Regions from separate parts of the Ruania suaedae genome, predicted to be linked through region 2. Evidence: predicted binding sites of a transcription regulator. Region 2 holds the regulator's gene; each other region holds the start of a gene.

Region 1 (9,422 bases), 620 kb from region 2:
GGCAGGCCGGCGGCGCCGGCCTCCCGGCACAGTTGCCGGAAGGGGGCGTTCGTCACGCCCGCCATGGGGGCGAGCACCACGGGGGTCCCGACGGCGATCGGTCCGATCTGCAGCGCACTCACCTGGCCATTGTCTCAGGTGGGCAGCTCGGGCTGGGCGGGGGGCTCGGGCCGGGCCTGACCGGTGCGCACGTGGCGGGAGGGAGCCGTCCGCACCAGGGCGGCGGCGAGCGCCGTGGTCGCCGGGATCGCCAGCACCAGCCCGATCGAGGAGACCAGGGTGCGCACCAGCTCCTCGGCGATCTCGCCGGCCGTCAGAGTGCTGCCCAGGGGCCGGTCGTAGAGCATCACGATCAGCAGGGTGGGCAGGGCGGTGCCGACATAGGCGAACGCCAGGGTGTAGACGGTGGAGGCGATGTGGTCGCGGCCGATGCGCATGGCGCGGCGGAAGATCCGGAGGCGGGACGCCGTCGGGGAGGCCGCATGCAGCTCCCACACGGCTGAGGCCTGGGTGATGGTGACGTCGTTGAGCGCACCGAGGCCGGCGATGACGATGCCGCACAGCAGCAGGTCGCGCAGGCCGACCCCGGGCAGCATCGCGTTCAGCATGATCGAGGTCTCCGAGCCGACCCCGCTGAGCTCGGCGGCCGCCGTGGCCCAGCCGGCGAGCGCCGTGGTCACGGCCAGGCCCGCGAAGGTGCCCAGCAGCGCCGTCGTGGTCCGGATCGATATCCCGTGGGCGAGATAGACGGCCACGAACATCATCGCGCTCGCACCGACGAGCGTGATCAGCAGCGGCGGCCCGCCGGTCATCAGCGCCGGGACGAGGAAGACCACCACGACGGCCATCGACAGCAGCAGCCCGCCGATCGCCATCAGTCCGCGCACCCGGGCCACCGCCAGCACCAGCAGCGAGTAGACGACGGCGAGGATGATCAGCGGGGTGCCGCGGACGAAGTCGACGAAGACGTAGGGGCTGCCCGAGCCCATCGCGCTGGCGGTGAAGAAGACGCGGATCCGGTCCCCTTCATCGATGCCGGCGGCGAAGATCTCCGGTGCCACCTGCACCGGCACCACGTCGTCGCTGCCGTCGTGCAGCTCGGCCCGGATCTCCTCCCCGGCATCGCCGGTGACCTCCACCACGGTGGCGTCGGCGAAGTTGGGCCCGTCGACGGGGTTGGGCTGGGAGCCCACCGGGGTGTCGCCGCTGGGCCACAGCAGCACCAGCCCGGCCAGCGTGGCCACCAGCAGCGGCAACGTGATCGCGAGCAGGATCCGCCGCGCCCGCCGCGCCTCCTGGTGGTCCAGGGGCACCGGACCGTGATGGTGGCCCACGCCTCAGGCTCCGACGAGCCTCGCCGCCAGGTAGGACTCCACCTGGTCGAGGGAGACGCGCTCCTGGCTCATCGTGTCGCGCTCACGGACGGTGACGGCCTGGTCGTCGGCGGTGTCGAAGTCGACGGTGATGCACAGCGGGGTGCCGATCTCGTCGTGGCGACGGTACCGGCGCCCGATCGCACCGGCGTCGTCGAAGTCGATGTTCCAGTGCTTGCGCAGCTGCGCGGCCAGGTCGCGGGCCGTCGGGGAGAGCTGCTCGTTGCGCGAGAGCGGCAGCACCGCGGCCTTGACCGGCGCCAGCCGGTGGTCCAGGCGCAGCACGGTGCGCTTGTCCACCCCGCCCTTGGCGTTGGGCGCTTCGTCCTCGGTGTAGGCCTCCACCAGGAACGCCATCAGCGACCGGGTCAGCCCCGCCGCCGGTTCGATCACGTAGGGCGTGTAGCGCTCGTTCGTGGACGGGTCGAGGTAGCTGAGGTCCTTGCCGGAGTGCTCGCTGTGCGTGGACAGGTCGAAGTCGGTGCGGTTGGCGATCCCCTCGAGCTCACCCCACTCGCTGCCGGTGAAGCCGAAGCGGTACTCGATGTCGACCGTGCGCTTGGAGTAGTGCGAGAGCTTCTCCGCCGGGTGCTCGAAGTGGCGCAGGTTGGCGGGATCCACGCCCAGATCGGTGTACCACTGCGTGCGCGCGTCGATCCAGTACTGGTGCCATTCCTCGTCGCTGCCAGGCTGGACGAAGAACTCCATCTCCATCTGCTCGAACTCACGGGTGCGGAAGATGAAGTTGCCGGGCGTGATCTCATTCCGGAAGGACTTCCCGATCTGCCCGATGCCGAAGGGCACCTTCATCCGCGAGGTGCGCTGGACGTTGTCGAAGTTGACGAAGATGCCCTGCGCGGTCTCCGGGCGGAGGTAGTGCAGGCCGGACTCGTCCTCGGTGACGCCCAGGTAGGTCTTGAGCAGCCCGTTGAACATCTTCGGCTCGGTCCACTGCCCGCGGGTGCCGCAGCTGGCGCAGGCGATCTCGTCCAACCCGCCCTGGGGGGCACGCCCCTTCTTCTCCTCGAACTCCTCCAGCAGGTGGTCCTCGCGGTAGCGCTTGTGGCAGCTCAGGCACTCCACCAGCGGGTCCACGAACGCCTGGATGTGGCCCGAGGCCTGCCACACCTTCGAGGGCAGGATCACCGAGGAGTCCAGGCCGACGATGTCGTCGCGGCTGGAGACCATCGCCCGCCACCACTGGCGCTTGATGTTCTCCTTCAGCTCCACGCCGAGTGGCCCGTAGTCCCAGGCCGACCGCGTCCCGCCGTAGATCTCCCCCGAGGGGAAGACGAAGCCCCGGCGCTTGGCGAGGTTGACGACGGCATCGAGACGGGACGGCTCCTTGGCCACGGTTTCACTCCTGGGTCGGGGGACCTCACGCCGCGAGGGTGCCGGGCGTGACTCCCCGACAGGCTACCGGGCCCGGCCCCGGCCCCGCTGACCCCCGCCGGCCGCGCCGGGTACCGCCACTGTGGCGCTCGCCACGGAGCTTTGACACCCTCCCCTGCACAGAGTGAGAATCGTTTGCATGAATCGGTGCCAGGAGTGAGCACGCCGGTGATCGAGGCCGCCGGTCTCGATGTCGACTACGGCCGCGGCCGGGTGCTGCGCGGCGTCGACCTGCAGGTCGACGCCGGGGAGACGGTGGCGCTGCTGGGCGCCAACGGCTCGGGCAAGTCGACGCTGATGCGGGCGCTGCTCGGGATGGCACCGGTCACCGCGGGCAGCGCGGCACTGTTCGGCGCGCCGCTGCGCCGGGCTGCGGCCGTGCCCTGGCACCGCATCGGCTACGTCCCCCAGCACCGGCCCGCCCCCACCGGGCTGCCGGCCACGGCGCTCGAGGTGGTGCTCACGGGGCTGTTGCAACGCCGTCGGCTGTGGTTGCCGCGCGGGGCGCGCGGGCAGGCGCTGAAGGCGCTGGACGCCGTCGGACTGGCCGACCGGGGTGACCGTGCCATGCACGAGCTCTCCGGCGGACAGCAGCAACGCGTGAGCATCGCCCGCGCCCTGGTGCGCCGGCCCGACCTGCTCGTCCTGGACGAGCCGGTCGCCGGGGTGGACACCCCCACCCAACAGGCCTTCGCGCGCGTCCTGGAGGGCCTGCACGACGGCGGGACGACCGTGGTGGTGGTCCTGCACGAGATCGGTGAGCTGCGGGGACTGCTGCAGCGCGCGGTGGTGCTGCGCCACGGCCGCGTGGTGCACGACGGCGACCTGCCCGAGCCCGCCCCGGCACACGCCGGCCCCGGGCACGAGCACGTCCACCCCGACCACGGCGAGCCACCGGCCGACTCGAGCCTGCAACGGAGCCTGCCGTGATGGACTGGTTCACCCAGATCGCCGACGCCCTCACCAGCCCGCTGCTGCAGCGTGCGCTGATCGCCGCGCTGATCGTCGGCGCCACGGCACCGGTGGTGGGCACCTACCTCGTGCAGCGCCGGCTGTCCCTGCTGGGCGACGGTGTCGGGCACGTGGCCCTGACCGGGGTGGCCATGGGCTGGCTGGTGGGCAGCTGGACCCACGCCCAGCCGAACGACGCCTATGCGGTGATCGGCGCAGTGATCGCCGCCATCATCGGCGCTGTGCTGATCGAGATCGTGTCCGCCCGCGGCCGCACCAGCGGTGACGTGGCGCTGGCCCTGCTCTTCTACGGCGGGATCGCCGGCGGAGTGGTCATCATCAGCCTCGCGGGCGGGACGAACGCCAACCTGATGGCCTACCTGTTCGGCTCCCTCTCGACCGTCTCCACCGGTGACCTGGTGACCACGGCGGTGATGTCGGGGCTGATCCTGCTGGTCGGCATCGGGCTGCGGACCGCCCTCTTCGCCGTCAGCCACGATCAGGAGTTCGCACGCTCCTCCGGGCTGCCGGTGCGGCTGCTGACGATCCTGATCGCCGTGGTCGCGGCCTTGACGGTCACCGCCTCCATGCGCGTGGTCGGACTCCTGCTCGTCAGTGCGCTGATGATCGTGCCGGTGGCGATCGCGCAACAGCTGACGTCCTCCTTCCGGCGGACCATGACCGCCGCGATGGTGATCGGCGCCGTGGTCTGCGTGGGCGGGCTGCTGATCACCTTCACCGAGCCGCTGGCCCCGGGCGCGACGATCGTCGTGCTCGCGGTGACCGTCTACGCTGGGGTGGCCACGATCCGCGCGGTCGTCCGGCCGCGCCGGGAGCGTGGCGTCGATCCGCACCCGGACATGGCGGATGACGTCCACGTCTGACAGGAGGAGCCCGATGCAGCGCATGACACGCCAGCGTGCGGCGGTGAGCGATCTGCTCGCGGGCACCGACGACTTCCGCAGCGCCCAGCAGCTGCACGAGATGCTCCGCGACCGCGGCGAGGGCATCGGCCTGGCCACGGTCTACCGCACCGTGCAGGTGATGGCCGAGAACGGCGACCTCGACGTCCTGCGCAACGGTGACGGCGAGGCGCTCTACCGCCAGTGCGCCTCCCGCGGGCACCACCACCACCTGGTGTGCCGCCGCTGCGGCGCCACGGTCGAGCTCGACGCCGCCAGCGTGGAGCGGTGGGCGGCGACGGTGGGCGCCGAGCACGGGTTCAGCGCCGTCGAGCACACGGCCGAGCTGTTCGGCCTGTGCGCTCAGTGCACCGCCGTCCGGGAGGGCGCGTGAGCGCCTCGCGTCCGCCCCTGCGGCGGTGAGCGCGCGTGCCTGAGTTCCTCACGGGCCTGCCGTTCGTGCTCGTGCTGGCCACGCTCTCGGCCGGCGCCTGGCTGCGCGGCCAGCTGCTGTACTGGATCGGCCGGGTTCCCACCGACCAGGCGCTGCGCCGCACCCGACCCGATCAGGGCTGGCGCCGGCGCGCGCACGACTGGCTGGCCGGGGGTGGCGCCGACGCCGGGATCGTCGCGATCCGGCGCTGGGGGCTGGTGGCCGTGCCGCTGTGCTACGTCACGGTGGGGTTCCAATCCATGGTGCAGGCCGCCGCCGGGATCCTGCGGATCACCTGGTGGAAGTACGCGCTGGCACAGATCCCGGGCGCGCTGGCCTGGGGCACGATCTACTCCACCATCGGGTTCGCGGTGTGGGAGGCGGCGCTGGCCGCCGCGGCCGGCTCGCCGGTGGGGATTGCGGTGATCGCGGTACTGGTGGTGCTGGCCGCCGTCGGGGTGGTGGTGCTGCGCCGTCGTGCGCGTGGCGTGCGCACGTCCCGGGCCGCGGAGCTGAGCGGCGTCGACGGCCGGGACTGAGGCCTCGGCGTCAGCCCCCGGCCGGAGCCTCCGGGGCGTCGATCGCACCGCCGTAGCGGCGGTCACGGCTGGCATAGGTGCGCGCCGCCTCCCACAGGTCCCGCCGGTCGCATGCGGGCCACGGCTTGTCGATGAAGACCATCTCGGCGTAGGCCGACTGCCACAGCAGGAAGTTGGACGTGCGTTGCTCACCCGAGGTACGCATCAGCAGGTCCACGTCGGGCATGTCCGGCTCGTCGAGGAAGCGGGCGATGGTCCGCTCGGTGATCCGGTCCGGGTGCAGCCGCCCGGCCGCGACCTCGTGACCGATCGCGCGCGCCGCATCGGCGATCTCGGCCCGGCCGCCGTAGTTGACGCACATCGTCAGCGTGCAGGTGCTGTTGCCGGCGGTGAGACGTTCGGCCTCCTCCAGCTCGGAGATCACCGAACGCCACAGCCGTGGGCGCCGGCCGGCCCAGCGCACCCGGACGCCCCAGTCGTTCATCTGGTCCCGGCGCCGGCGCAGCACGTCCCGGTTGAAGCCCATCAGGAAGCGCACCTCCGAGGGTGAGCGCTTCCAGTTCTCGGTGGAGAAGGCGTAGGCGCTGATGTGCGTGATGCCCATCTCGATCGCCCCGGCCACGACGTCGAGCAGCACCGCCTCACCGGCGGCGTGCCCCTCGTTGCGGGTCAGGCCACGCGCGTTGGCCCAGCGGCCGTTGCCGTCCATCACGATCGCCACGTGCCGGGGGACGAGCTGGTCCGGAAGCTGCGGCGGGCGGGCTCCGGAGGGGTGCGGGGGCGGCGGCTGGGACGGCCGCATCAGGCGCGCTCCACGTGCCGCAGGGAGCGCAGCTGCCGCTCCAGGTGCCACTGGGTGTAGACGGCGACCAGCCCCGAGGCCTCGCGCCGGTGCTTGTCCTCGCTCGCCTCGGCGCCGGCCCACTCCCCCGCGAGCAGCGCACCGAGCAGCGCGACCGTCTCCGGCGCGGGGGCGGCAGCCCCGGGTGGGCGACAACCGGTGCAGACCGCTCCACCGACGGGCGCCGAGAACGCGCGGTGCGGGCCCGGGGCACTGCAGCGCGCACACTCGTCGAAGGACGGCGCCCAGCCCGCGACGGCGAGCGCGCGCAGCAGGTAGGAGTCCAGCACCAGCGTGGCTGGGTGGCGCCGTTCCGCGAGGGCGCGCAGCGCCCCCGCCAGCAACAGGTACTGCTGGGTGGCCGGCTCGCCAGGGACCTCGGTCAGCCGTTCCGCCGTCTCGGCCATGGCCGTGGCCGTGGTGTACAGCCCGTAGTCGGCCCACAGCGCGCGCCCGTGCGGGGCGAGGGTGTCCACCTGGGTGATGACATCGAGAGTGCGCCCGGCGTAGAGCTGGACGTCGACCACGGCGAACGGCTCGAGCCGGGCCCCGAACTTCGAGGAGGTCCGCCGCACCCCCTTGGCGACGGCGCGCACCTGACCGTGGTTGCGGGTGAGCAGCGTGACGATCCGATCGGCCTCACCCAGCTTGTGGGTGCGCAGCACGATCGCCTCGTCCCGATACAGCTTCACGCTGCCATTGTCCCCCACCAGGGCCCCGACGGCGCACTCCCGCGCCGGGCCGCACACCGCCCGTCATCCAGGCTCTGACCAGCGCCGATGTCGACTCGTCCACAACCCCTCAACCGTGGTTTTTCGTTGCAATACCGGGGAAAGGTCTTGACTCCATCGAACTGGTGTTCTACGCTGGAGGAACGATCAGCGGACGGGCACCGGGGGTGAGCATGAGCGTCATCGACCACACGGCGAGGGCTACCGGCGGCGCCCGGATGGCGAGGACACCCGAGGGGAACGCTCCCCGGGTGGAGGAGCTCGTCGAGACCATCGGTACACAGCTCGACCAGCTGCTCGCCCTCGACCTGCACCAGGTCGACTCCGCCCGGCTGCCCGGGCTCGTCACCCGCCTGGAGGGGGCGCACCGCCGCTTGGAGGCCGTCACCACCTCCGTCATGACCGCCGTCGAGGCCGACGGCGTCTGGGCGGTGCACGGGCACCGCTCGCCGGCGGCCTGGTGGGCCCAGACGACGGGTCGCCGCAAGGCGCCCACGGCCGCCAGACTGCGCACGGCCCAGCGGGTCCTGCGGCACCTGCCCCTGACCGCCGGCGCCGCCGCGGCAGGTGAGATCAGCCCGGACCACGTCAGCCTGCTGGCGCGGGAGACGACGAAGAGCCCGGTCCTGATCGAGCACCTGAGCGATCCCGCCACGGGCGAGGCGTTCCTGGTGCAGCAGGCCAGGCTCCTGCCTCCGGATGCGTTCTCGCGGGTGCTTGCTGCCTGGACCATCCGTGCCGACCCCGAGGGTGCCGACCGGAACTGGCGCGAGGAGAGCGCCGCCGAGCACGTGCACCTGTCCCCCACCCTGGACGGCTACCGGCTGGACGGGTGGCTGACGACCGAGAACGGCCAGGGTCTGGCCTGCGCGCTCGAGGCGATCATCGGCACTCCCGCCGAGGAGGACGAACGATCGCGGTCGCAGCATCGTGCGAACGCCATGGTGGCGATGGCCCGCCACGCGCTCGACTCGGGCGCGTTCCGGCCCCACGCGCGGGTGCGACCCACGCTGCTGGTGCACGTTCCCGCCGAGACGCTCCACCGCCTGGTCCAGACCCCGCCCGCCGTGCCCCACGACGCCGGCACGATCGAGGCGAGGCTCCCCATCGAGGCCCTGCGCGGCGCCGAGCCGGCAACGCTGCAGGACGGCACGCCCATCGGATTCGCCCAGCTGGCCACACTGACGTGCGACGGCGAGTTCACCGGGGTCGTGTTCGGCCCGGAGGGCCAGCCGCTGGACGTCGGGCGCGGCCGGCGGCTGCACACCCCCGCCCAGACCCGCGGGATCTGGGCCCGCGACCGGCACTGCCAGTACCCGGGGTGCGAGGCGCCGCCGGGGTGGGGCGAGATCCACCACAGCCGATGGTGGTCACGCGGTGGCCGCACCGACGTCGAGCACGGGATCCTGCTGTGCTGGTATCACCACGCCTACGTGCACCAACGCGACATCGCCATCACCCGCCACGCCGGCCACTGGCACTTCACCCGCCCGGGCGGGCACGCCGTGATCTCTCCCGGCGTGCCCGACTGCGAGCTCGCGGCGCCCGACTGCGAGTTCGCGCGGGCCGGGCCCTCAGCGTAGGGCGCGGTTGACCGCGGAGACGATGGCCTTGAGCGAGGCCGTGGTGATCGAGGGGTCGATACCGACGCCCCAGATCACCTGGTCGGCCACCTCGCACTCCACGTAGGCGACCGCTGAGGCGTCCCCGCCCTCGGAGAGCGCGTGCTCGGCATAGTCGAGCACCGAGACCTGAACACCGAGCGTGCCCAGCGCTGCCGTGAAGGCCGCGACCGGTCCGTTCCCGCGGGCCTCGACGCTGCGCTCCTGACCACCGTCATCGACGGTGACGGTCAGGACGTCGTCGCTACCGTCACCGGCCGAGGTGATCTGCGTCGAGCGCAGCGTGAACCGGCCCCAGGGCGTCAGGCCGCCGTGCTCACCAGCGGGCAGGTACTCGTCGGAGAAGATCTCCCACAGCCGCTGAGCGCTCATCTCGCCGCCGAAGGAGTCGGTGTGCTTCTGCACGCTCTGCGAGAACTCGATCTGCAGGCGCCGGGGCAGGTCCAGGTTGCGGGTGCTCTGCAGCAGGTAGGCGACCCCGCCCTTACCGGACTGGGAGTTGACGCGGATGACGGCCTCGTAGTTGCGGCCGACGTCCTCGGGGTCCACGGGCAGATACGGCACGTCCCAGGCGATCGCGGTGTCGTCCCCGGCGGCGGCCACCCGCTCGTTGCGGACGGTGAAGCCCTTCTTGATCG
Region 2 (9,422 bases):
TGAGGGGCCGGTCGGCCCGGGCCCGGACGGCGGTACTCGGCCCTCCCCCAGCGTGCACCGGATGCTCGGCTACCACCAGGGAAATAGCATCGTGGCATGACGACGCCGTATCACGCCGCACCTTCGCGCTACGACTCGATGCCGTGGCGCCGCTGCGGCCGGTCCGGCCTCGACCTGCCGGCCATCTCCCTCGGACTCTGGCAGAACTTCGGGACGGACCGCTCCCTGCAGACCCAGCGCGATATCGTGCTCCACGCCTTCGATCGCGGGATCACCCAGTTCGATCTCGCCAACAACTACGGGCCCCCGCCCGGTGCCGCCGAGACCGTGTTCGGCCGGCTCCTCACCGGCGAACTCCGGGCCCACCGGGACGAGCTCGTCGTGGCCACCAAGGCCGGATACCGGATGTGGCCCGGCCCGTACGGTGAGGGCGGCTCGCGCAAGTACCTGCTCGCCTCGCTCGACGCCTCGCTGCGGCGGCTGGGGGTCGACTACGTCGACATCTTCTACAGCCACCGCTTCGACCCGACCACACCGCTGCACGAGACGCTCGGCGCGCTCAAGAGCGCCATCGATTCCGGCAAGGCACTCTATGCAGGCATCTCCTCCTACTCGGCGGCGCGGACCCGTGAGGCGATGGCGGTGGCGAGCCGGATCGGTCTCGACCTGGTCGTCCACCAGCCCTCGTACTCGATGATCAACCGGTGGGTCGAGGAGCCGGACGGGAGCGGGGAGAGCCTGCTGGACGTGCTCGACGACGTCGGCCTCGGCGCCGCGGTCTTCTCGCCGCTCGCCCAGGGGATGCTGACCCGCAAGTACCTGCACGGCATCCCGGAGAGATCGCGCGCAGCGGGCGAGGGGCCCTTGCGCACCTCGTTCCTGACCGAGGAGAACCTGGCCCGCATCCGGGCGCTGAACGCCATCGCCGAGCGACGCAACCAGACCCTCGCGCAGATGGCCATCGCCTGGGTGCTCCGCGACCCACGGATCACCACCGCGCTGATCGGGGCCTCCAGCGTGGACCAGCTCGATGACACGCTCGGCGCGCTGGACCACCTGGACTTCACGCGCGAGGAACTGGCCGCCATCGACGAGCACGCTCACGACGGCGGCGTGAACATCTGGGCGAACAGGTCCAGCCGGCTCTGAGCCCGGCACCGCGCCGCCGGGAGCCTCCCCGGGGTGTCGCCGTCGGTGGCCCGGGCTTCCCCTCCCGAGCCACCGACGGCCGTCTCAGGGCAGGGACCGGGCCTGCGCCCGGTCCTCTCGCAGCGCAGTGATCGCTGCCTCGAAGTCCTCCAGCGAGCAGAAGGACCGGTACACGCTCGCAAAGCGCAGATAGGCCACCTCGTCCAGCGCCCGGAGCGGGCCGAGGATCGTCAGGCCGACCTCGTGCGCGTCGACCTCGGCCACGCCGGTCGAGCGGACGGCCTCCTCGACCTGCTGGGCGAGCAGGGCGAGATCGTCATCGGAGACCGGGCGGCCTTGGCAGGCCTTGCGCACACCCGCGATGATCTTGTCCCGGCTGAACGGTTCCACGGCACCGGAACGCTTGACGACGCTCAGGCTCGTGCTCTCGACGGTCGTGAACCGCCGCCCGCACTCAGGGCACTGCCGCCGGCGGCGGATGGAGGCGCCGTCGTCCGCCGTGCGCGAATCGACCACGCGCGAGTCGCCGTGGCGACAGAACGGACAGTGCACCGGTCGGGATACCTCTCGTCGAGACGAGGCCGCAAGAACCCAAGATCTGCGGCAGTCACACTAGTGTAACTACTAGATCTGGGCAGCGGCGGACAGGACCCGGCCGTCCGCGTGCAGGCACGGGCGGACCGCCACGGACGGGCCGTCACGGGCACGACGTCATCCCGCCGCCGGCACGCTCAGCTGCTGGCCGGTGTGCACGGTCGAGTCCGTGAGTCCGTTGAGCGCCATGATCTGCTCGACCACGGGGCGGACATCCTCACCCGGCGCGGCCACGCCCTCGGCCACCACCCACAGGCTCTCGCCGGCACCGACGGTGACCGTCGCCACCGCAGCCGGTGCGGACTCGTCAGCAGGAAGCGCGAGACCGAGCGCCGACCCGAGCGCGGCCGCCGCGACGAACGCCAGCAGGCTGAGGACGACCTGCCCGCGGCGCGTCAGCCGCGCAGGGCCGGTGGCGGCGTCAGCCGACGACCGCGCATCCTGCGTTGGGGGCGCCGGCACGAGTTCCGGTACCGCCACCAGGTGGCGGGGACGGGCGGGGGCGGGGCGAAACTCCGGGGTCGGAAGGGCAAGGGCGCTCATCTGCGCTCTCCTCTCGATCGTGCTCTCGGGAGCAATTCGAGCCAGCTGGCATCGAACACTCGTTCGTCGAACATCTGTTGCGACCGTAGCACGCATGTGCGACAGTTGTCGACACGCCAGTCGAACAGATGTTTCCGATGCTGCGACGCTCGCCGTAGGGTGAACATCGACTCTGGAGAGCACACCACCGACCACCGACATCGACTCCACCGTCGAGACCCGAGGCCCCTTGGAGGACGCCGTGAGCCGCGCGAAATCAGACCCGAAGGACCGTCCTGGACCGGACGGGCTCAGCCCGCGTCAACGCAAGATCATGGACTCGATCCGCACGAGCCTCGAGAAGAAGGGCTACCCGCCGACGATGCGGGAGATCGGCCTGTCGGTCGGACTGGCGAGCCCGTCGTCGGTGAAGTACCAGCTGCACCTGCTGGAGAAGAAGGGCTACCTGCGCCGGGACCCGGTCTCCACCCGTGCGATCGAGATCATCCACCCCGATGACGCACAGGAGGTCGCGGCGGAGCCGGAGGAGCTGACCCTGCACGACGGTGGCCAGGCCGATGTGCGCGCGACCTACGTCCCGGTGGTCGGCCGGATCGCCGCCGGCGGACCCATCCTCGCCGAGCAGGCGGTGGAGGACGTCTTCGCACTCCCCCGCCAGCTCGTCGGCGAGGGTGACCTGTTCCTGCTCAAGGTGGTCGGTGACTCGATGATCGACGCCGCCATCTGTGATGGCGACTGGGTGGTGGTCCGGCAGCAGAAGGTGGCCGAGAACGGTGAGATCGTCGCCGCCATGATCGACGGCGAGGCCACCGTCAAGACCCTCAAGCGCACGTCCGAGGCGCTCTGGTTGCTCCCCGCGAACCCCGCCTACAGCCCGATCGACGGCACCGACGCCGAGATCCTCGGCCGGGTCGTGAGCGTGCTGCGCTCGCTCTGAGCACGGCGCCGGCCGGCAGTCAGAGCCCGCAGCGCCGCGCCGTCTCCCGGACCGAGTCCGCGCTGGCCCGCAGTGCCGCGAGCTCGGCGTCATCGAGGGGGATCTCCAGCTGACGGGACACACCCGTGCCGTCGACGACCGACGGGACGGAGAGGCAGACCCCGGAGATCCCGTGGTATCCCTCCAGCAGGCCGGAGACGGGCAGCACGGCACCTTCGGCGCGCAGGATGGCCTGGCTGATGCGGGTGGCAGCGAGACCGATCGCGTAGTTGGTGGCGCCCTTGCCCTCGATGATGCGGTAGGCGGACTCGACCACCTCCCGTGCGAGGCGGTCGCGCACCGACGCACCGAGTTCGGGGAGCTCACGAGCGGGCACGCCCCCGATGGTCGCCGAGCTCCAGATCGCGACCTCCGAGTCCCCGTGCTCACCGAGGACGTAGGCGTGGACGTTGCGCACGGCCACACCACAGGCGGTCGCGACGAGGTAACGCAGCCGGGAGGAGTCCAGCACGGTGCCCGAGCCGAGGACCCGGGCCGGTGGCAGTCCTGAGATCTGCTGGGCGGCGTAGGTGACCACGTCGACCGGATTGGTGACCATCAGATAGACGGCGTCGGGAGCAACCCGGACCAGGCCGGGCAGCAGCGTCCGCATCAGTGCGACGGTCGTGCCGGCCAGGTCCATCCTGCTCTGCCCGGGGTGCTGCTTGGCGCCCGCAGTCACCACCACCAGATCCGCGCCGGCACAGATGTCGATCTCGTCCGATCCCTCCACGCTGCCCATCGGCACGTACTCGATCCCGTGTGCCAGGTCGAGCGCCTCCGCCCGCACCTTGGCTCCGTCGACGTCGTAGAGCACCACCCGCCGCGCCACGCCGTGCATGAGAGCCGCATAGGCGTAGGTGGCGCCCACCGCACCGGCTCCGACGACGGCGATCGTGCCCGCGCCCGCGCTCACGACGACGCCAGTCGTCGCAGGGCGGCCAGCACCACGTCACGATCGGTTGTCGGCCACAGCGGCGGCAGACTCGCGGTGAGGAAGGTTCCGTAGCGTGCGGTGCGCACGCGCGGGTCGAGCACCGCGACCACCCCACGATCGGATGTCGAGCGGATCAGCCGGCCCGCGCCCTGGGCGAGCAGCAGCGCGGCGTGGGTGGCCGAGACGGCCATGAAGCCGTTCCCGCCGCGGGCAGCCACGGCCTCGGCCCGGGCCGCCTTGACCGGGTCGTCGGGACGCGGGAAGGGGATGCGGTCGATGAGCACGAGCCGGCTCGACTGCCCCGGGACGTCCACCCCCTGCCAGAGCGAGAGCGTGCCGAACAGCGAGGCGGCGGGATCGGCCGCGAACTCCCGCACCAGCGTCGGCAGCACGTCCTCGCCCTGCAGCAGGACCGGTGTGTCCAGCCGCTCGCGCATCGCCTCGGCCGCGAGCTGCGCGCCGCGGCGTGAGGAGAACAGCCCGAGGGCGCCGCCTCCGGACGCGGCCACCAGTGCCTCGATCTCGTCGAGCACGCGCTCGTCCGTCCCGTCCCGTCCCGGCGGCGGCAGGTGCCGTGCCACATAGACGATCCCCTGCCGGCCGTAGTCGAACGGCGAGGCCACCGACTCGGCGCGGTAGCTGCCGGCGCGCAGGCCCAGCGCGCCGGCAGTGGCCTCGAAGGTGCCACCGAGGGCGAGGGTGGCCGAGGTCAGCACGGCGCTGCGTCCGGCCAGCAGCTCGCCGGCGATCGGTCCCGCGACGTCCAGCGGTGCGACCATCAGTCGCGAGGCCTCCCCCGGTCGGCGGCCGCGCTCGCACCAGAGCACATCGGTCTTGTCGGTCACCCGGTCCGAGAGCAGCCGGTCCGCCACCTCGAAGAGCACCAGCAGCGCGCTCTTGGCCATGGTCACCCCACCGGCGGCCTCCCCCTTGCCCTCGCCCTTCATCGCGGACATACCCTCGCGTGCGGCGTCGGCGACCGAGCGCACGACGCCGGTCAGCTCCGAGGGCAGACCCGCCGGCAGCCGGCCCTCGGGCACCTGCATCAGCAGCGTGCGCAGCTCGGCGGCGGCGTCGTCCATCCCGGCGAGGGCGATGCCGCCGTGACGGCGAGCCGTCCGGGCGGTGCGCTCGACCACAGCGGCCGAGAGTTCCACCGTCGCCTGCGCCGTGACCCGGTCGCCGAGCTCGTGCGCCTCGTCGACGATGAGGATCTCGTGCTCGGGCAACACCTTGGGCGAGCCGGAGGCAGCGATCCCGAGCATCGCGTGGTTGGTCACGACCAGATCCGCCTCCCGGGCGGCGGTGCGCGCGCGTTCGGGGAAGCACTCGGCCAGCAGCGGGCACTTCTGCCCCAGGCACTCCATCGAGGTGATCGAGACCTGCCGCCACGCCCGCTCGCTGACGCCGGGCACCAGGTCGTCGCGGTCGCCGGTCTCGGTCTCGGCGGCCCACTCGCGCAGGCGCACCACCTGGGTGCCGAGCGAGTCGTCCACCGCCGCCTGCCCCGGGTGCTCCTCCGCCGCCGACGGCGCCGCCTCCGTGGCCGAGAACAGCGTTCCCTCCTCGTCCTCGGGGTAGCCGCCCGCCAGCTTGTGCTTGCACACGTAGTTGTGCCAGCCCTTGAGGAGGGCGACCTCGGGGGCCCGGGGAAGGTGCTCGGCCAGCGCGTCGGCCACGAGCGGGAGGTCGTGCCCGATCACCTGGCGCTGCAGCGCCAGGGTGGCGGTCGAGACGATGGCACGCTGGCCGGAGCCGACGGCGCGGGCGAGGGTGGGCACGAGATAGGCGAGCGACTTGCCCGTCCCGGTCCCGGCCTGGACGAGCAGGTGGGCGCCGTCGTCGAGGGTGTCGGCGACCGCGCGCGCCATGGCGTGCTGCCCCTCCCGGCGTGCACCGCCCATCGACTCCACGACCGCGTCGAGCACCGCGTCGATGGCATGCGCAGTCGCGGTCTCGCCCGACCCGTCGGTCGCGGTCCTCACCTCAGCAGCCACCCGACGACGGTAGCGCGTGCGGCCCGCCCGGGCCGACTGCGACCGACCGGCTGTGGACCCTCAGGAGGCAGCGCGGGCAGCCGCGTCGAGCTCGACCGCGAGCGCCTCGTCCACCCGAGCGACCAGGTGCGTCCCCTCGGCCAGGTGATCGATGGAGATCACCTCGCCGGCCGTGTGGGCGCGGTGAAGCAGATCACCGCGGGAGTAGGGCACCAGCAGATCGACCTCGACGGCGGGCCGTGGCAGCAGTTCGGCGATCCTCGCCTGCAACTCCGCCACGCCGGCGCCGGTCCGGGCCGAGACCGCGATCGCCCGCGGCTCCCGCGTGCGCAACCGGGCGATGGTCTCCGGTTCGGCGAGATCAGCCTTGTTCAGGGCGACGATCTCCGGGATGTCGGTGACACCCTCGATGTCGCGGAGCACGTCCCGCACGGCGGTGAGCTGGCCCTCGGGGTCGGGGTGGGAGGCGTCGACCACGTGCACGATCACGTCGGCCTCGCCCACCTCCTCCAGGGTGGAGCGGAAGGCCTCCACCAGCTGGGTGGGCAGGTTCCGGACGAATCCGACGGTGTCGGCCAGGGTGAACAGCCGCCCGTCCTCGGTCTCGGCCCGGCGGACGGTGGGGTCCAGGGTGGCGAACAGGGCGTTCTGCACCAGCACCCCGGCTCCGGTGAGCCGGTTGAGCAGGGAGGACTTCCCGGCGTTGGTGTACCCGGCGATCGCCACCGAGGGCACGGCTCCGGTGCGACGCGAGCTCCGGCGGGCGGCGCGGCCCGGTGCCATCCCGGCGATCTGGCGACGCAGCTTGGACATGCGGGTGCGGATGCGGCGCCGGTCGAGCTCGATCTTGGTCTCACCTGGCCCGCGGGAGCCGATGCCCTCACCGCCGGCGGCGCGGCCACCGGCCTGGCGCGACATCGACTCACCCCAGCCGCGCAGGCGCGGGAGAAGGTACTCGAGCTGGGCGAGCTCGACCTGCGCCTTGCCCTCACGGGACTTGGCGTGCTGGGCGAAGATGTCGAGGATCAGCGCCGTGCGGTCGATCACCTTGACCTTGATCACGTCCTCCAGCGCGCGGCGCTGGGAGGGAGCGAGCTCGGAGTCGACGATGACCGTGTCCGCGCCGGTGCTCTTGACGACGTCGGCGAGCTCTGCCGCCTTGCCCGACCCGATGTAGGTGCCCGGATCCGGCGCGGAGCGGCGCTGCAACAGCCCGTCGAGGACCTCCGAACCGGCCGTCTCGGCCAGGGCGGCGAGCTCGCGCAGCGAGACCTCGGCGGCCTCGGCGGTGCCGCGGGTCCACAGGCCGACCAGCACCACGCGCTCCAACCGCAGCTGCCGGTACTCGACCTCGGTGACGTCCTCGAGTTCGGTCGAGAGCCCTCCGACCCGCCGGAGCGCGGCGCGCTCGTCGAGGTCGAGCTGATCACCGCCGTGGGAGCCGTGCTCGTCATCGGTGGCCTGGATGGCCGTTCCCGCCCGTGCCAGGATGCGAGCCACGACGTCCTGCGCGCGGTCCTCGGTGGAGGGCCCGGGCTGCGGCGGGGTCGTGCGGGCGGAAGGTTCGGTCATGGTGTCCTCTCGATCAGGAAGCGATCCTCTACGATCCCACCTGCGCGCGTGGCGGCCAAGGGATTTCACCCAGAGCACACGTCGGAGGTGCCGCGCACCGGCACGTGCAGGGAGGTGACGTCAGTAGGGTGGACGCTCGTGAGCAGTCACTACTTCACCTCACCCGAGGGACCCGGCCGACGGCGCACGCTCACCGTCACCCTGCGGGGCACCCGGACCTCGGTGCAGGTCGACTCCGGCGTGTTCTCGGCCGAACGGCTCGACCCCGGCACCACGGTGCTGCTGGAGACCGTGGGCGACCCTCCGCCGTCGGGAATCCTGCTCGACCTCGGCTGCGGCTGGGGGCCGATCGCGCTGGCGCTGGCCCAGGCGAGCCCCGGCGCCCGCGTGCTGGCCGTCGACGTCAACGAGCGTGCACTGGAGCTGACCCGGCTGAACGGGGCGGGGCACGGGGTCGAGGCGTGGCGACCGGAGGACCTGCTCGGCGCGGAACCGGACCTGCGGCTGGACGCGCTCTGGTCCAACCCTCCGATCCGGATCGGCAAGCCCGCCCTGCACAAGCTGCTGCGCACCTGGCTGCCCCGGTTGCGTCCCGGGGCGCTGGCCCACCTCGTGGTGGCCAAGAACCTCGGCTCGGACTCGTTGCAACGCTGGATCACGGCCGAGCTCGGGCTGACGGCCGACCGCGTCGCGAGCGCGAAGGGCTTCCGGGTGCTGCAGGTCCGCGGCGCCTGAGGCCCGCTACAGCGGCGTGACGCGCCCCACCAGCTCGGCCGGTCCGGCCAGCTCCACGTGCTGGCCGGCGAGCGCGCGCACGCGCAGCGTGCCGCCCGGGACCTGCACCTGCCACTCGTCGGGGGCGCCGTCGCCGAACCAGGTCCGCACGGCCAGCGCCGCGGCGCAGGCACCGGTGCCGCAGGAGAGCGTCTCTCCCACGCCGCGCTCGTGCACGCGCATCCGGATGATCCCCATGGTGACGGTGCCGGTGACCTGACCGTCCCGGTCGACCTCGTCCACCTCCTGCTCCCCGAGCGGCAGCACGAACTCGACGTTGGTGCCGTGGTCGGGGACCGGGTCGACCCCGGGAGCCCGGTGCAGGTCCAGTTCCTCGAGCTCCTCGGCCGACTCGACCGCCACGACGGTGTGCGGGTTCGGCAGATCGAGGCGCAGGCCGGGGCGCTGCTCGCTCAGGCCGGGCACCACGACGCTGACGTCGAAGCCCTCGGCGAGCGCCTCCGCACCGCCGGGGACCGACCACACACCCATGTCGACGGCGTACTCCTCGCCCTCGCGGCGCACCTGCAGCACCCCTGCCCGGGTCGCGATGGCGGTGGTGGCGCCCTCGGGCAGGTCGAGCAGGCTCTCGTGGCGCAGGAAGGCCGCGAACACGCGGATGCCGTTGCCGCACATCTCGGCGATCGACCCGTCGGCGTTGCGGTAGTCCATGAACCACTCCGCCTCGCTCCCGGCGATCCCCGCGGGGAGACCGGGCGCGCTGGTGCGCACAGCCCGGATCACGCCGTCGGCTCCGAAGCCGGTGTGCCGGTCGGCCACCGCGGCGACCATCTCGGCGGTCAGGTCGGCGACGCCGTCGGGGTCGGCGTACAGGAGGAAGTCGTTGCCGGTGCCGTGGCCCTTGACGAAGGTGGGCAGA
Region 3 (9,422 bases), 150 kb from region 2:
GACCGGGCAGTGGGAACGCCTCTCCGAGCAGTTCGGCGCCGGTATCGACGAGCTGTTCAACCTGGCCGCCAACCTACCCTTCGGGATCTCGATCAGCGCCGAGCAGCTGCGGGAGTGGTCCGATGCCGGGCTGCAGTGGCTGCAGGAGAACCAGACCGAGCTGCTCGACCGCGCCGCTCAGGGCGCCGGATCCGTGGTCGAGACCTTCGCCATCCTCGCGCTGGCGACGTTCTGCACGGTGTTCTTCCTCGCCCGCGGCAACGACATGTGGCGGTGGTTCATCAACCAGCTGCCCTCGCGAGTGCGCGAGAAGTGGATGGTCGCCGGCGGCGTCGGCTGGTACACCTTCTCCGGCTATGCCCGTGGCACCGTCATCATCGCCCTGGCGGACGGGGTGCTCGCCCTGATCGTGCTGCTCGTCGCGGGAGTGCCGCTGGCCGCCCCGCTGGCGGTGCTGGTGTTCATCGGTGCGTTCATCCCGCTCGTGGGAGCGCCCGCGGCGATGATCGTGGCCATGATCGTGGCCCTGGCGGTGAACGGTTTCTGGAACGCCGTGATCGTCGGGATCGCCATCGCCCTGATCGGGCAGTTCGAAGGTCACATCCTGCAGCCGCTGGTGATGGGCAAGCAGGTCTCGCTGCACCCGGTGGCGGTCGCGCTGGCGGTCACCTCGGGCACACTGGTGGCGGGGATCCTCGGCGCGATCATCGTCATTCCGATCGTGGCCGTGATCTGGGCGGTCTACGCTCGCCTGCGCACGGTCGACCCGCCGATGGAGGACATGACCGAGCCGGACGTCCTGGCCCGCACGTGAGGGCGGGTGCGGTCACCGGAAGTCCCGTGACCGGCTGGGCACCCGCAGACTGAGCGCCTCGATCCGGTCGGCCATGAGGTTGGTGACGTTGTCGGCGTGCTCGACCACCCCGCGCACCACCAGCGCTGCGCTGCCGAGGGCCACCTTGCGGTAACGCTGCCAGAGCCCGGCCGAGCAGATCACGTTCAGCAGCCCGGTCTCATCCTCCAGCGAGAGGAAGGTGACGCCCTTGGCCGTCCCGGGCCGTTGCCGGTGGGTCACCACCCCCGCCACCAGCACCCGGCTCCCCCCTGCTCCAGGCACGTCGCACACTCGCAGCACCCCGCACTCGTCCAGGTCGTCCCGGCGGAACTGCGTGGGGAACGACGACGGCGAGACCCCGGTGGCCCACACGTCCGCCACCGCGGTGGTCACCTCGTCCATGGCGGGCAGCTCGGGCACGTCGAGCCCGACGGCGGTCAGCGGTAGCGGTTCCTGCACCCACCGGCCGTGGGAACGACCGCTCTCCCCGGCCAGCGCCCCCGCCACCCACAGCCCCTGACGGCGCTCGTGGCCCAGGTCCACCAGCGCCCCCGCCGTGGCGAGCGCCTCGAGCTGAGCGGTGCTCAACCGCACCCGGCGGGCCAGGTCGGCGACGTCGTCGAAGGGCCGGCCGGCGCGGGCGGCGACGATCCGCTCCGCGGTCTCCTCCCCCACTCCTCGCACCGGGGCCAGGCCGAGGCGCACAGCGAGGGGCGTGGCGAGGGCTTCACCGTCGTGAACTTCACTCACCCGTTCCACACCGGCCTGCACCTGCGAGCGCACGACGCTCGCCCGCTCCACCTGCACCCCGCGGCGGCGGGCGTCGGCCACGAGCGACTGCGGGGAGTAGAAGCCCATCGGCTGGGCGGCGAGCAGACCGGCGTAGAAGGCCTCGGGGTGATGGACCTTCAGCCAGGCGCTGGCATAGACCAGGTAGGCGAAGGAGAACGCATGGGACTCGGGGAAGCCGAAGTCGGCGAAGGCCTTGAGCTTGTCGTAGATCTGCTCGGCGACCGGGCGGCTGACCCCGTTGGCGGCCATCCCGTCCAGGAGCCGCTGGTGCAGCGCCTCCATCCGCTCCATGGAGCGTTTGGAGCCCATCGCCCGGCGCAGCTGGTCGGCCTCGTCCGGGGTGAAGGAGGCGACGTCGATGGCGATCTGCATGAGCTGTTCCTGGAAGAGCGGCACCCCGAGCGTCTTGCGCAACGCCGGCTCGAGCAGGGGATGCAGGTAAGTGACCTCTTCGCGGCCGTTACGTCGCTCGATGTAGGGGTGGACGGCGTCACCCTGGATCGGGCCGGGCCGGATGAGGGCGACCTCGACGACGATGTCGTAGAAGGTGCGCGGGCGCAGTCGAGGCAGGGTCGCCATCTGGGCCCGGGACTCCACCTGGAAGATCCCGACGGTGTCGGCGGCGCACAGCAGCTCATACACCGCCGGGTCCTCCTGCGGAAGACTGTGCAGGCCGAGCTCGATCCCCTCGATCTCGGTGATCGTGGTGAACGCCAGCCGCAGCGCGGTGAGCATCCCGAGGCCGAGCAGGTCGAACTTCACCAGCCCGGCGTCGGCGCAGTCGTCCTTGTCCCACTGCAGCACGGTGCGCCCGGGCATGGTGGCCCACTCCACCGGGCAGACGTCGATGACCGGCCGGTCGCACAGCACCATGCCACCGGAGTGGATGCCCAGGTGGCGGGGCAGGCGCAGCATCTGCTCGGCGGTGTCGAGCACCTGGTCGGGGATGCCGTCCAGGTCGTTGGTGGCCTGGGTGCGCGGATCACTGCCGCGCAGGGACCCCCAGCGTTCGATGGACTTCGACCAGGCGTCCTGCTGACCGGTCTCGTACCCGAAGGCGCGGGCGGCGTCCCGCACGGCGGAGCGGGGCCGGTAGGAGATGACGTTCGCCACCTGCGCGGCGTGGGTGCGCCCGTAGGTGGCGTAGACGTGCTGGATGACCTCCTCGCGCCGGCCGGACTCGATGTCCAGGTCGATGTCCGGGGGGCCGGTGCGGCCCGGGGAGAGGAACCGCTCGAACAGCAGCTCGTGCACCACCGCATCGACGGCGGTGATCCCGAGGGCGAAGCAGACGGCGGAGTTCGCGGCTGAGCCGCGCCCCTGGCACAGGATCCCTTCGCGCCGGCAGAAGTCGACGATCTCGTGCACGATCAGGAAATAGCCGGGGAAGTCCAGTGCGGTGATGACGTCCAGCTCGTGCGTGAGCTGGGGATAGGCCTGCGGGTGACGGGGCGCCTCGGGCGGGCCGTAACGCTCCCGCGCGCCGCGGTGGGTGAGCTCACGCAACCAGGAGGCCTCGGTGTGTCCCTCGGGCACGGGGCACGGGGGCAGGTTCGGGGCCACCAGCCGCAGGTCGAAGGTGCACTCGGCCGCCAGCGCGGCGGCGGTGGCCACGGCGTGAGGATGACGGTGGTGGCGGGCGAGCATCTCCGTGGCGCTGCGCAGGTGGGGCCCGGCGGCCGGTAGGTAGCCGTCGATCTCGTCCAGACTCGACCGGGCCCGGACGGCGGCGAGCACGTGGGCCAGGCGCTGATCGGCCGGGGTGGCGCAGTGCACCCCACCGGTGGCCACCAGCGGCAGGCCGCTGCGGTCAGCCAACTCGGCGAGAGCATCCCCACGCACGGAGTCCAGCGGGGTACCGGTGTCGGTGACCTCGACCGCCACGTTCTCGCCGCTGAAGTAGTCGGTGAGGACGTCGAGCTCGCGGCGGGCGGCGTCGAGGTCGAACCGGCCGGGTTCGGGTTCCAGGGCGCGGCGCACGGCGCCCTTGCGGCACCCGGTGAGGATCAGCCAGTTGCCGCCGGCGAGGTCGGCGAGCTCGGGGAGCACGTACCGGGCCTCCCCCTTCGCGCCGCTGGCCAGGTGCGCGGTGGCGATGGCGCGGGAGAGCCGACGGTAGCCCTCGGTGCCACGAGCGAGGACGAGCAGGTGGGTGCCGTCCGGGTCGGGCATTCCGGTGGGGCGCACGGGGGCGTCCAGGCTCAGCTCGGCGCCGTAGAGGGCCGGCAGGTTCGCGGCGCGGGCCGCCTCGGAGAAGCGGACCACCCCGTACAGGCCGTTGTGATCGGTGATCGCGAGCGCACTGAGCCCGAGCCGGGCCGCCTCGGCCACCAGCTCCTCCGGCTGACTGGCACCGTCGAGGAAGCTGAACGCGGAGTGCGCGTGCAGCTCGGCGTAGGCAGGAGGCCCACCCGGCGGTCGTGCGAACATGCGTTCTATTGTAGTCGCCTCTGTCGGACCGGGGCACGGCCACCCCACGGGTACCGTGAGCGGGTGACCTCTCCCCTCCCCGCCGGCGTCCTGTTCGACATGGACGGCACGCTCGTCGACACCGAACCCCACTGGCAGTCCGCCCAGGAGGCGCTGGCCGCGAGCGCCGGCACCACCTGGTCACAGGAGGACTTCGAGGCCTCGATCGGCCGGCCGATGGAACGCTGGGCCACGATCCTCAGCGAGCGCGGCGTGGCCGGGAGCATCGAGGAGATCATCGCCCGGGCGGTGGCCCACGTCAGCGAGCGGATGCGCGCCGACATGCCGTGGTTGCCGGGCGCGCGGGAGCTGCTCGCCGGCCTTGCCGACGCCGGGGTCCCCTGTGCCCTGGTCACCAACAACGCCGGCGTCAATGCCGAGCTGCTGCTCGCGGCCGCCCCCCGCGGCGCCTTGCGCCTGGCGGTCAGCGCCGACGACGTCACCTCACCCAAACCCGATCCCGAGCCCTACCTGAGCGCCGCGACCCGCCTGGGGATCGACCCTGCCCGCAGCCTCGCCTTCGAGGACTCCGCCGCCGGAGCGATCAGCGCTCATGGTGCCGGCCTGGAGGTGTGGTTCCTCACCAGCCACACCCCTGATCCCGGGGTCCCAGCCCAGTTGTTGTCCTCGCTGGCGGAGATCGGCGTGGCCGAGGTGCAGGCTGCCCTGCGGGCGGGGACGGCAGCGAGAGCCTGAGGCGAACCGGTAGGACGCCGGCAGCAGCTCGTGTCCCCCGCTAGTCGTAGACCCCCTCCAGCCACCAGCGCTGCCCGTCGCCGGCGAGCAGCAGGGCAGCACCGTCCCCGGTGACCTGCAGGTAGTGCCGCGCCTGCCCGCCGGCCCACCACCGCTCATGGACCGGCCAGGGCCCTGCCCATCCGGTGATACGTAGCCGACGAGGCTGCCCGGCCCGGCCTGCCTCCTTCTGCCCTGCTTCGACCTGCGCTCGAACCGGGTGGCCCGAGAGCTCCCCTCGCACCCCGACCCGCACCAGGCCCCCCGCCTCGTCCACGAGCCGGATCGGCACCGGCTCGGCGGGCACGGTCGCGGGCAGTGGGCGGGGGATCTGCCCCGGCCACGGCTGGTCGGGATCGCGCACGGGCGCGACGTCGTCACCCCAGGCCACCAGCCGGACCCGGTCACGCGGGGAACGCCCGCCCTCGGGCACCGGGACGAGCACCCCGTCGGCCCCGAGCATCCCCTGCACCCGCAACGCCGCCCGGCCCGCCTGCCGCTCCCCGCGCCCGACCCGTCCCCACAGCCCCTCGGAGACCGTGCTCGCCGGGGAGACCTCCTCGGCGGTGAGGGTCAGCCGGGTCAGGGCCGAGCTCGGTGGGCGGCCGCTGCGGCCGCTGAGCCATCCGTCCAGCTGCCAGCGCACCCGGTCGGTCAGCTCGGTGGCGGCCAGGACGCCATCGATGCGCCAGGTGCGTTCCAGCTCGCCGCCGTCCTCGGTACGCGCCTGCACCCGCAACCGCCCGCACAGCACCCCGCGCCGCATCATCCGCGCGTGCAGGTCCTCGGCCAGCCGCCTGGCTGCGAACGCGGCGGTGTCCAGCCGCTGCGCCGGCGGGTCGAGCTCGGCAGCACTGGTCAGGTCCGGCTCACCCCGCCGCCCGGAGGGCGCCTGCCCGTCCAGGCCGGCCGCAAGTCGCCGCGCCTGCGCCCCCAGCGTGCCGAACCGGGCAGCCACCTGCCCCGAGCGCATCTGTGCGAGGCCGCCCAGGGTGTCGATGCCCAGCCGGCGCAGCACTCCGGTGAGCTCGCCCATCTCCCCCCGGGACTGCCGGGTGGTGGTCACGTGCACGAGGTCGCGCACGTCCCTCCGCGCGAGGAAGCCGGCCGAGGCGCCCGGCGGGACCAGGACGGACTCGCGTGCGGCAAGCAGGGCTGCCAACAGCCCGTCCGCCATCCCGACCTGCGCCTCCACCCCGGCTCCCACCGCGGCGCCGATCAGCACCTCGGCCACCGCCTCCTCGGACCCGAGGTAGCGGCGCGGGCCCTGCGCCGCCAGGACCACCACTCCCGGGCGTAGCACCTGCACGTGCGGCACCTCCCCCTCGACCGCCTGGGCGACCGCTTCGAAGGCGCGCACGTCCCGCCCCTCGTCCATCGGCACCAGGACCAGCTCGGGGCAGACCGCCTGCGCCGACCTGCGGCGCTGCCCCCGGCGCACCCCGCTCGCCCTGGCCCGGGCCGATGCGGCCACCACACCGCGGGCGTCGTACACGGCGACGGGCTGGTGCGACTGGACCAGCCCCTCGGCTGCGGCGGCGACCACCGGCCAGTCGGGTACCCACAGGACCGCGAGACGGGTCGCCTGTTCCTGCGCAGCTGCCGGCTCGGGCACTGCCGCACTCACCGCACTCACCCGGCCCGCACCAGTCGGGCATCGGCACGGGCATCAGCGGTGCCGGCCGCGGCCCCGGCGGGCCGGTCGAGCGATCGCAGCGGTGATACCGCCGGCACCGCCGGGACCGGTCCCCAGCCCTGCAGGCCGCGGCGGGCGTGGAGGGCCCGGGTGAGGTCGCCGCGACGATGCCTCGCCGTGATGGTCACCTCTCCCGAACGCAGCACACCGCTGCCCTGCCCCACTCCGTGCCAGGCGCGTGGGGTCACCTCGAGCACGGTGTCCGCACCCGGCCAGGGGCCGGCGGTGAGCATGACCGCCCCGCGCACCCGGATCCGGGAACCGATCGTGCGACGCTCCCGGTCGAGCAACGAGCCCGCCGACCCGAGCACCACCACGTCCACCCCGTCCACCAGGGCGCCGAGCACGCCCGCCAGATCCGGACCCGGCCGTGGCACCACGACCGTGCGCTCCAGCGGTAGTCCCAGCTCGGCCGCGGCGGCGAGCCCGAGGTCCGGCAGCCCCACCATGGCGCACCAGGCACCTCCGGACATCGCCCCGGCCGCCAGGGAGAGCAGCACCGAGGTGCTGCCGAGCACCTGGACCGCACCCCCGCGGCGCATCCCGTCCGGGAAGAGCGGGGCGAGCCCGCCGGGGACCGCGAGCGCCTGCTCGGGATCCACACGGCGACCCTCGTCGGGCTCCTCTCCCGTGCCCTCCTGCGCAGGGGGCAGGGAGACGACGTCCGGCGGCTCCAACCGGGCACGCACCCCCACCTCCGCCTCGGCGGTGGCGAGCACCTGCCGTGCGGCATCCAGGCGAGCAGCCAGCTCGGGTGGTAGTTCGCGTGACACGGGCTCCGTGACCCGTTCTGCGGTGAGACTCATCGGCGTCCCTCCTCTCTGTGCTGCACGGTAGGAGCCACCACCGACATCGAACATCGGTTCGATCAGTAGACGTCCCCCCGGGGGCCGGTGTCAAGACAGCCCGGCGTGCCGATCGCGCGACACGCCAGGGCAACTCCGGCGTGGCAGGACACATCGCGGCCAGGCGTCGTAGGTTGGGAGACGACGCCTCGACGGAAAGGACGTGTCATGGACCTGCAGCGCCCCCTGGCCCCGCACCCCTACGAGATCCTGCCCACAGTCCCCTCGTTCCCGCTCTCCAGCCCGGACCTCACCGAGGGCGCGGCGATGGACTCCCGGTACGCCGCCGACGGCGAGAACACCTCCCCCACCCTCGTCTGGGACGACCTGCCCGAGGGCACCCAGGGCCTGCTGGTCACCTGCTTCGACCCGGACGCCCCGACCCCGTCCGGCTACTGGCACTGGACGGTCACCGATCTGGACTCCTCCGTCTCGACCCTGGAGCAGGGCGCCGGCGAGAGCGACCTGAGCCTGCCGGGCGCGGCATTCCACCTGCGCACCGACGGCGGTGCCTTCGCCTACGAGGGCGCGGCACCTCCGCCCGGGGACCGGGAGCACCGCTACGTCTTCGCCGTGCACGCCCTGGACGTCCCCACGCTGGAGCTCTCGAGCGAGGACAGCCCCACCAAGGCCTCCTTCATGGCCCTGTTCCACACCATCGGCCGCGGCGTGCTGACGGTGACCTACCAGAACTGATGCGGCTGGGCACGCTCGAGTGGTCCCCGGCGCTGGACCACCCGGACCTGCTGGCGGCGCCGGTGCACCAGGCCCTGCTGGCCTGGGCACAGCACGCACCGGACGCCGTCGGGCAGGTGCTGGTGACGCCGATCGATCCGGAGCAGGCGGACACCGCCGACATGAGCGCCGCCTACGACCTGCCGCTGGAGGCCTCGGCGAACTGCGTGCTGGTGGCCGGCAAGCGCAACGGCGAGGAGCGGCTCGCGGCCGCCATCGTGCGCGCCACCACCCGGGCGGACGTGAACTCCACCATCAAGCGGTTGCTGGACGTGCGCAAGGCCTCGTTCCTGCCCGCCGAGCGGGCGGTGAGCGACGCCGGGATGGAGTACGGCGGCATCACCCCGATCGGCCTGCCCGATCAGTACCGGGTGCTGCTGGATGCCCGCACCACCACCGGCCCGGCGATCATCGGCAGCGGTATCCGCGGTTCGAAGATCCTGCTGCCCGGTGAGGTGCTCGCCGAGCTGCCCGGGGCCGAGCTCGTGGACGGGCTGGCGAAGGAGATCCCCGCCTGAGCCTCACACCGAGAAGTACTTCGCCTCCGGGTGGTGGAAGACCACCGCATCGGTGGACTGCTCCGGGTGCAGCTGCAGCTCCTCGCTCAGGCTCACCCCGATCCGCTCCGGGCGCAGCAGCTCGATGATCTTGGCCCGGTCCTCCAGGTCCGGGCAGGCCGGGTAGCCGAAGGAGTACCGCGCGCCCCGGTAGTCGACCTTGAACATGCCCTCCAGGTCGGCCGGATCCTCGCCGGCGAACCCGAGCTCGGCGCGCACCCGGGCGTGCCAGTACTCCGCGAGCGCCTCGGTCAGCTGGACCGAGAGGCCGTGCAGTTCCAGGTACTCGCGGTAGGCGTTGGCCTCGAACAGCCGCGCGGTGTGCTCGGCCACCCCGGAGCCCACGGTCACCAGCTGCACCCCGAGCACGTCGGTCTCACCGGATTCACGCGGCCGCACGAAGTCGGCCAGGCACAGGTGCCGGTCGCGCCGTTGCCGGGGGAAGCTGAAGCGCATCCGTTCGGTGCCCGGCTCCCCACCGCTACCGCCGTCGGGGCCCTCGTGGTGCAGCAGCACCACATCGTCGCCCTCGGCGACCACCGGGAAGTAGCCGTAGACCACCGACGGCACCAGCATGTCCTCGGCACGGATGCGCGCCAGCCAGTCCCGCAACCGCGGCCGGCCCTCGGTCTCGACCAGCTCCTCGTAGGTCGCACCGCCCACCCCGCGCCCGGGCTTGAGGCCCCACTGGCCCATGAACGTGGCCCGCTCGTCCAGGAATGAGGAGTACTCGGCCAGGGCGATGCCCTTGACGATGC

What was found. The regulator LexA, encoded in region 2, represses DNA repair genes until DNA is damaged. The targets are predictions, from matches to a motif close to TCGAACANNTGTTCGA.
Region 1: the regulator LexA is predicted to act here: its motif matches at 7,280-7,295, upstream of LQF12_RS09365 (HNH endonuclease signature motif containing protein).
Region 3: the regulator LexA is predicted to act here: its motif matches at 7,380-7,395, upstream of imuA' (DnaE2-dependent mutagenesis accessory factor ImuA').

The regions. Positions count from the first base shown of each region.
Region 1 is NZ_CP088018.1:2,008,356-2,017,777, forward strand. Features, by position in the region: gene dusB (tRNA dihydrouridine synthase DusB) at 1-122, opposite strand, end outside; gene LQF12_RS09325 (YibE/F family protein) at 135-1,313, opposite strand; gene LQF12_RS09330 (glycine--tRNA ligase) at 1,338-2,726, opposite strand; gene LQF12_RS09335 (metal ABC transporter ATP-binding protein) at 2,913-3,695, shown strand; gene LQF12_RS09340 (metal ABC transporter permease) at 3,695-4,600, shown strand; gene LQF12_RS09345 (Fur family transcriptional regulator) at 4,614-5,012, shown strand; gene LQF12_RS09350 (DedA family protein) at 5,048-5,590, shown strand; gene LQF12_RS09355 (isoprenyl transferase) at 5,601-6,392, opposite strand; gene recO (DNA repair protein RecO) at 6,392-7,123, opposite strand; gene LQF12_RS09365 (HNH endonuclease signature motif containing protein) at 7,336-8,745, shown strand; gene leuA (2-isopropylmalate synthase) at 8,737-9,422, opposite strand, start outside.
Region 2 is NZ_CP088018.1:1,393,109-1,402,530, reverse strand. Features, by position in the region: gene mgrA (L-glyceraldehyde 3-phosphate reductase) at 97-1,149, shown strand; gene nrdR (transcriptional regulator NrdR) at 1,234-1,701, opposite strand; gene LQF12_RS06415 (LysM peptidoglycan-binding domain-containing protein) at 1,861-2,286, opposite strand; gene lexA (transcriptional repressor LexA) at 2,600-3,223, shown strand; gene LQF12_RS06405 (L-lactate dehydrogenase) at 3,243-4,178, opposite strand; gene LQF12_RS06400 (ATP-dependent DNA helicase) at 4,175-6,103, opposite strand; gene hflX (GTPase HflX) at 6,257-7,768, opposite strand; gene LQF12_RS06390 (class I SAM-dependent methyltransferase) at 7,907-8,503, shown strand; gene dapF (diaminopimelate epimerase) at 8,510-9,422, opposite strand, start outside.
Region 3 is NZ_CP088018.1:1,543,769-1,553,190, reverse strand. Features, by position in the region: gene LQF12_RS07150 (AI-2E family transporter) at 1-814, shown strand, start outside; gene LQF12_RS07145 (error-prone DNA polymerase) at 827-4,057, opposite strand; gene LQF12_RS07140 (HAD family hydrolase) at 4,121-4,792, shown strand; gene LQF12_RS07135 (Y-family DNA polymerase) at 4,833-6,458, opposite strand; gene imuA' (DnaE2-dependent mutagenesis accessory factor ImuA') at 6,464-7,333, opposite strand; gene LQF12_RS07125 (YbhB/YbcL family Raf kinase inhibitor-like protein) at 7,541-8,068, shown strand; gene LQF12_RS07120 (YbaK/EbsC family protein) at 8,068-8,625, shown strand; gene metH (methionine synthase) at 8,629-9,422, opposite strand, start outside.